One region of the Sphingobium sp. B7D2B genome, then DNA from elsewhere that is predicted to be linked to it. Evidence: riboswitches for the same ligand, from Rfam matches in the RefSeq annotation. Region 1 holds a riboswitch; the other holds the start of a gene.

The links. A riboswitch is a leader RNA that binds a small molecule or an ion and turns the genes downstream of it on or off. The one in region 1 is predicted to bind cyclic di-GMP.
Region 2: it holds a riboswitch for cyclic di-GMP, as region 1 does, so the genes downstream of both, M2341_RS02860 (autotransporter-associated beta strand repeat-containing protein) here and M2341_RS11940 (autotransporter domain-containing protein) in region 1, are expected to answer to the same signal.

What each region holds. Positions count from the first base shown of each region.
Region 1 covers NZ_JAOQOM010000001.1:2,581,158-2,586,383, reverse strand. Annotated here, with positions in the region: gene M2341_RS11950 (MFS transporter) at 1-224, shown strand, start outside; gene M2341_RS11945 (pyridoxal phosphate-dependent aminotransferase) at 498-1,628, shown strand; cyclic di-GMP riboswitch class I at 1,908-1,982, shown strand; gene M2341_RS11940 (autotransporter domain-containing protein) at 2,174-5,226, shown strand, end outside.
Region 2 covers NZ_JAOQOM010000001.1:645,038-650,263, forward strand. Annotated here, with positions in the region: gene M2341_RS02860 (autotransporter-associated beta strand repeat-containing protein) at 1-1,541, opposite strand, end outside; cyclic di-GMP riboswitch class I at 2,026-2,101, opposite strand; gene M2341_RS02865 (hypothetical protein) at 2,434-3,003, shown strand; gene M2341_RS02870 (DUF4431 domain-containing protein) at 3,050-3,523, shown strand; gene M2341_RS02875 (hypothetical protein) at 3,525-3,911, shown strand; gene M2341_RS02880 (hypothetical protein) at 3,911-4,921, shown strand; gene M2341_RS02885 (hypothetical protein) at 4,936-5,226, opposite strand, start outside.

The sequences.
Region 1 (5,226 bases):
GCGCTGTGTATCTCTTCACCATCAGTGTCATCGGCAATGGTCTCGGGCCGCTGCTCATCGCGCTGGTGACCGATTTCCTGCTGAAGGACGAGAGCATGCTGCGCTATTCGATGGCGTTCTTCGCCGCCGTAATGGCCCCCGGCGGGGCGGCCCTCATGTATCTGGCGATCAAACCTTATGCTCAGGCTGTAAGGAGTTCTGGTTTCAGGGAGCCGTCCCGCTGAAGGGGGTCGGAGGCCCTACTTCCGTGATGCAGGTTTCTGCGAGCTGCCACTTGACAGACTGCCTGAAAATGCGCGTCACGCGCAGGCCGAAAATACGACCTGCCGTTTTCTTTCTGCCGAAAGCATTCTTCGAAGCGCCCGACGACGCTGGCGCAATTTTTTGATTTCACGGCAGATGCGCCGCGAGGACGAACGACGGCCGGGGTGGGGTTGCATCGTTGGCATCTGCGCGCCCGCCGGCTATCGGCGCTGTACCGAGCGATGGATGATCTGATGGAAGTCGAGCCGTTTCAGGCCATAGAATTGAGCAAGTTGGCCTATCGCCTGGGTGCGGAGGGGCGCTCAGTTCTCCACATGGAGTTTGGCCAGCCCTCCACGGGGGCGCCGCAGGCTGCGCTGGACGCCGCGCGCGACGCGCTTGGCATCGATCCGATGGGCTATTGGGAGAGTCCTGCGCTGCAGGCGCGGCTCGTCCAACTCTATAGGGAGCGGTACGGCATGGTAGCCGAGCCGGATCAGTTCCTGCTTACCTGCGGCGCCTCGCCGGCATTGGTCCTTGCGTTGAGCACCCGGTTTAAGGCGGGCGACCGGATCGCCATGGCACGGCCGGGCTATGTGGCCTATCGCAACACGGTGCGCGCGCTCAACATGACGCCGGTCGAGATCGAATGCGGCGAGCAGGCGCGCTTCCAGTTGACCGCATACGCGTTGGCAGCGCTCGATCCAGCGCCGCAGGGCGTGATCGTCGCCAGCCCGGCCAACCCCACCGGAACGATCATCGCGCCTGCCGAACTGGAGGCGATTGCCCGACTCTGCGCAGAGCGCAGCATCGCGATCATCTCGGACGAAATCTACCATGGCCTGAGCTATGGCGCGCCTTGCCGCTCGATGGGAGAATTCGCAGCCGACGCGATGATCGTCAGCAGCTTCTCCAAATATTACTGCATGCCCGGCTGGCGGCTCGGCTGGCTCTATGTGCCGCGCGCCATGGTCGAGCGTGCCCGCGCCTATATGGGCAGCCTGTTCCTGACCGCGCCGTCGATCAGTCAGCATGCCGCTTTGGCGGCGCTGGACTGCACGTCAGAGCTGGAAGCGCATCGCGCCACTTATGCCCGCAACCGGGACATTCTCATGGAAGCCTTGCCAGCCCTTGGCCTGCGACGCATCGCGCCGCCGGATGGCGCCTTCTACATCTATGCGGATGTTAGCGACTTTACCGATGATAGCCCGGCGTTCTGCAAGAAGCTGCTCGTTGAGACTGGGCTCGCCACGGGGCCGGGTGTCGACCATGATCCGGTCAATGGCCATCGGTTCATCCGGCTGAGCTTTGCGATCACGGAAGCCGAAGTGCGGGAGGCAGTGCGGCGCCTTTCGGCGTGGTTGCCCGACCAGCGACGGCTGTAACGATCACGTCGCGGGGGGCAACCATATTTTAGAGCGACGGATGCAGCGCAATCGACGTCGTGCTTGCGTTGAAGTTAACTATAGTTATCGGCTTAACACGGCCGGTTATGACCCCGCTCCAGACCGAGGGCGATAATTTTCACACGACAAATCAGCTGCATGGCTCCGATCTGCATGCGCGCCATCTCGACAAGGCCGGGCTTTTTTGTTGCGCTGCCGCTCAGCTAACGTTAATATTCCTCGTGAAGATGACGGCTCCGCCTCACGGGCGTTCGTTGCCTTCGACAAGGGCAAACTGTCGGTAACGGCGGGACGCAAAGCCTCCGGCCCCAATGGGGTAGCGGGGCTACCGGGGGATGAAACAGAGCATTTTCGGATATCGTGTGTAGCCTGCTGTGAGAAGGTCATGGGGTTCGTTTGAACCTCAGGCTGCGCTCCCTGTCGTCGCGCTTCGATCCCTGTCTCAAATCCCGTTGAACCGCACCTGCATGGCGGTTTGCCCTTCACATCATCTGGGCGGTGGGCCCACACGAGGGGATTTCGTAATGCAGGGCAAGGCAATCAAAACGCGCGGCGCCGTTCGGCAGGCTCTCAAGGCCGGTCTGTTCAGCAGCGTCGGCATTGCGGGGATGTTGGCAGGCGCATCGGCCGCCCACGCCGAGCCTGGCATTTGCCAGGCTGAGGGCGATGTGACCCTGTTTTTCTGCGAACCCTCGTCGGTTAAGGCTCGTATTGAAGGAGGCGATACCAGCCTCACTGTGAACGGCGCACAGGACGAGTGGAGTATCACGGGCGATGGCGTCAGCTATTATACGTGGGACAATACAGTCTCTGGCGACATTACGTCGACGCTGCTCATCACCAATTCCACGATCAGCACCACTGATAATGGCGGCGTAAACGTCAGTTCCAATATCCAGGGTCGGAACGACATTTCGGTCACCTTGGGCCCGGACGTCACGGTTGACAGCGTGGGTGGCAACGGTGGCATCTGGGTTCGCAACCAGATCGCGGGCGACATCGTGATCGAGAATGGCGCCGCGCTGACGGTCTCAGGCGTGGAAACCAATGGCATCTCTGCCACCACCAACGCAGGATCGGTGAACATCACCAATAGCGGGGCCATCACGGTCCAGCAAACCAACGGGGCCGCAGACTTCACCCAGCGGGGAATCTACGCCGACGGCGGTTTCAACGATGCCGAGCCGGTCGAGGTGACCGTGACGAACACTGGCCAGGTGGAGGCTCAGGCGGCGGGTATCCGCGTCGTCAATTACAACGGTTTGGCGAAAATCACGAACAACGCCTACGTGTCTTCGGTCAACAATCAGGCGCTGGTCGGCTGGACGCCGAACGGCGAAGTGGTGATCGATAATCAGGAGCAGGGTGAGGCTATCTCGGCCAACGGCCCGGCGATTCAGGGCGCCTCGCAGATCGGCAATATCACCATCACCAACGCAGGCATTGCGGAGGGCACCACCGGCATTCTCGCCGTCGCCGGCTTCGACGAGGATGCGCCCCGCTCTGGTAAAATCACCATCACCAACAGCGGCATTGTCACCGGCAGAACCGGAAGCGCAGTTCAGGCGCGCACGCCGCTTGGCGATGTGGTCATCAGCAACACCGGCACGCTGCAATCGCTGAGCGGGATCGCGGCTGTCGATGCAGACACACTTAGCGGCATGGTCCAGATCACCAATTCCGGGTCGATCCTGGGTGAAACCGGTATCGTCACCAACAGCGCGGCGACCACGATCATCAACGCCGGTACCATCGAGGCCTCGCCTTCCTTCGGCCACGCCATTCTGATGGGCGCCGGCGACGTGACGCTGGAGTTGCATGCCGGCTCCAACATCATCGGCCTCGTCGCGGATGCGGATATCGCGAGCGGCACCAATACCCTGGCGCTGGGCGGCGCCATCAATGCGTCATTCGACGCCGGATTGGTCGGCACGCAATATTATGATTTCGATGAGTTCGTGAAGGTAGGGACCGGCACCTGGACGCTCACGGGGACAGGGACGACCGGCTGGACGGTCCGCGAAGGGACGCTGAACGCTGCCAGCAGCGACGCATTCGGTGTGGGTCAGGCCTATGTCGTTGAAGGGGGCGTGCTGGGCGTGGGGGGCTCCACCTATCAGGCGACCCTGGGCTCGCTCACTGTCGGAGAAGCTGGCCTTGTCTCCACCGATGGCGGCGTGCTCGTGCTCGACCAGAGCAGCGACACCGTCTTCGCCGGCACGTTGGTCGGCCAGGGCAGGTTCGTCAAGGCGGGCGAAGGTGCGCTCGCTTTCACCGGCAATGGCGCTCTCTTCAACGGTGCGCTGGATGTCACCGGCGGCGCCTTTGACCTCACGGGCGGCTTCAGCGCCAGCACGGTGACCGTGGGCGGCGCGGAGCTGGCTTCGCTCAATATCAAGGCGGGGGGGCAGCTCAACTCTGTCTCGGCGGCCATTGGCATGAATGGCACCGCGGGGAGCGTTACCGTTGATGGCGGCGCGAGCTGGATCAACTCAAGCCTCATCGAGATCAGTCGCAATCCCAATTCCTCCGGGTCGCTGACCATCACAAATGGCGGCTCGGTCGAGACTGTGAATGGCAGCATTTACATGGGCGCGGGCGGCTCGGTCAGCATCAGTGGTCAGGGTTCGGCGCTCCGTGTCGGTACGCTGCATTCCGAACTGCCGGCCGACTGGGTTTCGGCCGATGGCTGGTTCAGTGCGGATGAGGGCAGCATCTCGGTGACCGACGGTGGTTTGCTGGAGGCTGACGGCAGCTATATCGGCGGAAACGGGTCCGGCACGGCGACGATGATCGTCGACGGTGCCGACACGGTGTGGCGCAACGGCCTCAGCCTGTACATCGGCGGCACCGGCAACGACACCGTTGGCCAGGGCAATGTGACGGTGTCCGGCGGCGCAGAAGTCACGTCCTACACCAGCGCGCTTGGCGTCGACACCGGTTCGAGCGGAACGCTGACGCTGACCGGCGAAGGCACGACCTACAGTGTTCTCGCCCGTAACGGCTACGCCGGCAACATGCGGGTCGGCTACAGCGGCACGGGCACCGCCACGGTTTCCAACGGCGCCCTGCTGTCGGCAGCCGCCCTGATCGATGTGGCGAGCCAGGAGGGCAGCAGCGGTACGCTGACCATAGAGGCGGGCGGCCGCGTCACCGGCGAATCCCTGCGAATCGGTGGGGCTCAGTCCGCTGTCGGCAGCGTCAGCGTCGATGGAGCAGGCTCCACGCTTGAGATCGGCAGCGGTCGCATCGGTATCGGCATCTCTGGCGAGGGCACGCTCATGGTCAGCAATGGCGCCTCGGCGAGTTCGCAAGGTGCGATCATTGGCTGGGAGTCCACCGGTCAGGGCACGGCCATCGTGAGCGGCGCGGGCAGCACCTGGACCAATGACGGCATTCTCTACGTCGGCAACGTCGGCGAAGGAACGCTCAACATCGCGCAGGGCGGTCGGGTCACCAGCACGGATGGCTATGTGGGCACCGTCAGCGGCTCGACAGGCGCGGCGAACATCAGCGGTGCCAACTCGGTCTGGGACATGAGCGGGCTGTTCATTGCCGGCAACGAGGCGGGCGCACA
Region 2 (5,226 bases), 1.9 Mb from region 1:
AGGCCGTTCATGGCACCGCCCTTGTTGAGATTGGCTGCCTCCGGATCGATCCGGTAGGAGACGGTATTGGTTGCGGTGTCGATCGCGGTAATCACCGCGTTGGCCGGAATAGCCGAATCCCCGACCAGCAAGCTGCCAACGGTGAGGCCGGAAACCGAGGCGAGGCGGATGGTCTTTGCCGCGCTATTTACGCTCAACACCGGATCGCTGGTGAGCACGAACTTGCCGGCGGTGATCGCCGAGACGCCATTGGCGCCAATGACGTTGCTCAGCGTCACCTGCTTGGTGTCGGGGTCGATCCCGGTGATCGTCGTACCGGCTGGAATGCCGGTTCCCGAAACGGTCTGACCCACCGCGAAGCCCGCGATGGAGCCCACCTGGATGGTCGCGCTGCCGCTCCCGTTCGAGATCAGGGGGCTGAAGGATGCCTTCAGCGACGTCACCTGCTGGAGGTCGATCGCGTTCGAAAGGGTGACGACACCGCTGTTCAGATCGACAGCCGTAACGACGGTGTTGGCCGGAACGCCCGCGCCCTGGACGGTCATGCCCACGGCAAAGCCGCCTAGCGGTCCGGTTGGCGTAATCGTGTTCGAAAGCGTCGAGCTGGAGGCCGACTGGAAACGTGTTACCGCGAAGGCCGATACAGCCGGCGTGTCGATCGGGCCGTTCGCGGAAATCGACTCATTGAGCACATAGGAAGTGACTTTGTTGTCACTGTTATAGTTGACCTGACTGACCGTAGCAGTCCGCGTGACGTTATTGGTGTCCTTGTAATAGACCGTCTGGCCCCTCATCACATCGGCAGCCGCCGCCGGGGCGCTCAGAGTGACGGTGTTGCCGCCGCTCAGCAGGCCGCTGACGACGTTGGAGGAATCGATCGCGATGCCGCCTGACAGACTTATTTCATTAAGCGTCCCATAAGCGTTGCTGCCGGCGGGATTGATCTCCGTGATCGTCGCGTTCACCTGGCCGACCGAGCCGTCACCGAGCTTTTGGGCAATACCTGCGCCGGCCTGAATGAGCGTATTGTCTCCGATCGAAATGATCTTGTTGACGACGAACTGCCCGTTTCCATTGTAAGTCACGTCGCTCAATGTCGGCTGCAAAATGCTGGCAGCGGACGCATCTGCCGAGGCGCCGACAACTGACACCGCGATCGGCGCGACCGACGACGTGGCAATTCCACCGCCTTCGCCGCCTTTGACGTGATTGTTCGCAAAGCTCACATTATTCAGCGTTAGGGTTGCGCCGCTATCAATGAAGAACACGCCGCCAAGACCGGCACCACCGCCCGAGCCGGCGCCGCCTTCGGTGCGGAAGTTGGTGTAAACCGTCTGGCGATCAGCCTCTCCGACAGCGACGCTGTTCCCGACCACGTTGCTATTGCCGGACAGCGCCGCGTTGCCGGAGACCACTTTTCCGGTGCCGTTCTGGCCATCGACGATGATCGGATCACTGCTCTGAGCAGACGCGGCGGATGAAGCCGCCACCAACAAGGCCGTGACACCGGCCGACACGAGAAACTTGGCTTGCTTGTTCATGATTTCCCCCAAAGTACTGAAAAATTTAGATGTAATCGTTGCGCGCGGCAGCAGCAGGGCGTAAAGCGCCGCTTCTGCCCCGTTGGTTTTTCAGCGAGTGCTGTGGTCGATTGGCCAAGGCTTTGGCCTCAGCGCCCCCGCTGAGGCTGCCCGCCGCGTTCCAGTTGGCTGCGTGGTTGCCCAATCCGCTGTGACAGAAAGGCCAGTCTCCCTCCGCGGAAAGACTTGGGTGCTCAGCGCGATCGCAGGCGGGGCCGAGCGATGCAGGGCGCGGTGGCGGAGCGGACTGTAGCCGAGATATGTGGCTGAGGCATTGGCGCTTGTCGCGCCGACCTTAGAAGGCACGGCGTATATAGTATCGCGCTGCCCACTGCACGAAAATATGCAGGAAAGGCTGAACTCAAATTTTTGTAGAGCAGGGCGCTGAAGTCTAGAGAGAGATGGCGCAACTACACGACAAGATATGTCGGGCACTTTTTGTTCCTTCGGCATCCCCGCTATCTCTTTCGAGACCGGAAGCTTTGCGTCCCATCGTCGCCGATGGTTTGCCATTGTCGGGTTTAATGCTGATTTTCTTTCAAGAAGACTCGCATTAACCGGCCCTTAGATGCAATTTACGAAAATTAACAGCAATAAAATCATCTCGTAGGAAAAAGAGATGGTTAATGCGCTGCGGTACCGCGTTGATTGTTAAGGAAGCGGCCGCTCGCGCTAACGTGGCATCGGCATTTGGGGCCTGACAACGAGCTGCGCCTAGCGGAATATGGCGGAACTCAGGAGCAGCCTTGGCGGGTCTATTGGAACTGAAGGCGGCCATGGATGCCGCCGCTCGACCAATCAGTTATCCGTCTCGATGGCGTGAGCATGCTAGGGAAGACGGCTTAAGTTCACAATGGCTGTGGAAAAGGGCGCCCTCGTGTCACACAAGAATTTAGCCGCACTGATTCCAGCTTTTGCGCTGACATTGTCCGCGGCCCTTGCAGCGGAAGAAAAGCAAGCCATGCCCGCCGATCCCGCCCAACAGATGCCCGAGCAAATCATTGCGGAAGCGGAGACTGTGCATCCCGCCGCCTTGTACATTCTTGCGACGAAGCTGATGGCCGAAGGCCGAATGGATGACGCGGTACGCTGGTTCTACATCGGCCAGCTTCGCTATCGTTTCCTTCTTGCCGCCGAGCCGGAACGGCTGGCCGAGAATCAGCCTCTCTTTTCCGCACTGAGCGAATCCGTCGGCCGGCCGATCAATGAATATGCGTTCGGCGATGTCGACGCGGCCGTAGCGCACATCGATTCCGCGCTCGCCTGGGACGCCGCGCACGCCAACGGCGTTACGTCCAAGGAGCGCCACGCCGAAGAGTTGGCCCAAGTCCGGGCAGGGCTGCAAAAGCTGCGCGATGACATGATCGCCAACAAGGACCAAATCCGAGAGACGAGGACGCGCAATGGGTTGGACAATCGGTAGCATGTTGCCGGTGGTATTGAGGGGCCGCACGCACGCGGTGAGACGGGTGCGGCTTGAATGGATCGCACTGGTCGGCGCCGTATGCGTTATGCCCGCCGTGCCCGCTGCGGGGAACGAGATCGCTCAGCGTTGCGTAAACGCCACCCGCCCAGACGCTCTCGTCACCGTTGCCGGTAAGCTGACGCTTCAGAGCTTCCCCGGCCCGCCCAATTATGAAAGTGTCGCTCAGGGCGATGTTGAAGAACAGGTGTTCATTTTGGTGCTGCCGCGCCGCATCTGTCTGGAGGATGGCGAGTTTGCCGACGGCAGCGAGCGGTTCGACCGGGTGCAGGTTCATGCCATGGAGCCAGCGCTTCTTCGCGCGCTCCAGCACGCTGTCGGTCAGGACGTGACCGTGGCGGGCAGAGCGGTCGGCGCCCATACCGGCCATCACCATGCGCCGATGGTGGTGTTCGCGGGATCCGTTGTCGTCCGCGACAGCCGCGCGGCCGGCATGGACGATCAGCAGGACAGGAGATAAGATGAGCGCCCCCCTTATTGCCATGCTCGCCCTTGCCGGTGCCCAGATGGCGCCGCCACCTCTGGTGGCGAACGACGATCAAGCGCACGCGGCGCGCCTGCACATCGGCGATACTGGCGTCCGCTGCGTTCGCCAGCCGTGCCCGAGCCGCGCCCTGTTCGACCCAAAGGGACAGGCGGGTCAGACTGATCGCCAGGCTATGCTCTATGTCGACCTCGACGGCAGCAAACCGTCGCCGCCGATGATCGGCGATCCAACTGCGCTTGCCGCGATCAGGACAGCGTGGAACGAACGGCAATGTCTTGCCATCGAAGGGCGGCTGATCCCGGGCGAAGATGATCGGCCTGTGCTGCGTGTGGATCGCGTCGTGGGGCCGTGCCACCAGTAATGACCGCTGCTGGAACGAAAGCATGGACATCGATCGCAATTGCTGCCGTTGCTGCGCTTGCGCTGGCAGGGTGTGGCGACCGTCCGGGGTCAGAAAAGGCCGGGGTCGCACTGGCCGAGGCGGTTTATCCCGGCGCGTTCGTCCTTCACGACAGCTATCTTCAAAAGGGCCATTATGACGTCGCGCTCGTGAAGAGGGGCGATTCGTTGACACGCCTGCGCTTCGCGATCGATGCCGACCCGGCGCAGTGCCGCGTGGGCACGGCCTGCGAGCAGCGCCTGCACCGCGCCTATGCAGAGGCTGTGGCGACGGGCATCAAGCTCAAGGCGCTCAATGCGGGCTTTGCGGCTTGCGATATCCCGATGTTGGGGCTCGACGACGCGGAGAGCGGATCCCGTTTCAGGGTGATCGTGGAACTGGGGCTTGATCCAGCCGACCAACAGCCAGCGCTTGACCGACTGGTCCCATGCATCACGACCTATCGGCAAGCTTTGCCGGCCAAGGCAGACGAGCATTTGCAGGTGTTATCCTTGCGTATTCTGCGTCCGGCGCAGGGAGGGCCGACCGCCCCGCAGTCCATGACGCTCGACAGCCGCCTGCCGGGCGCGCGGGCAGCAGAGCCGAGCTACCAAGTAACGATCGCGGCCGGAGATGATCGGCCGCGTGCGGCTGACCTGCGGCTCTATGTGCATTACGTCCGGGAGAGCGGCCTTGGCGACAAGCTGGCGGACGTCGCCCGGGATGCGCTGGCGAAGGATTCGATAGGCGGGCATGTGCCCAATTACGCGCTCAACTGGCAGCTCAAGCTCGACCCTCAGCGTCTGGATGTGGTCCGCACCTATGTGCTGGCGTGCAGCGTCGACCGGCCGGGGACAGGACCGTGCCGGACCGACATTGCCGTGCGCATGCGCTATGATCTGATCAAGGATGAGGCGTCCGAAGTGGGGGTCATCCACAATGTTCGGGATGATCGCGGGTCGTCGACATTGGCCAAACTGCCCGGCCGCTGATAGTCCGGTCGAAGTCAGTCGTCACCGCAATCAGGCACCATTGCCATCGTCATGGGCGCGCCGCCCAGACCGGCGACTGGGCGCATGACCATGTCACAACCCTTCTGGTCCGGCTTGGCTCGATTATTCGCTGCGGACCGTGTGTCGGCCTCGGGATCGGAGCAGACGCCCTGCGCGATCAATTTCAGACGGAACTGCTTGCCTTGTTCGCGAACCCAGGCATCCGCACTGACTTTACCATCCGCGCGCGCCCGGCGGACATATTCTGCCTCCAGATGGCGACGATCGGCGGCAGGCAGCGCATC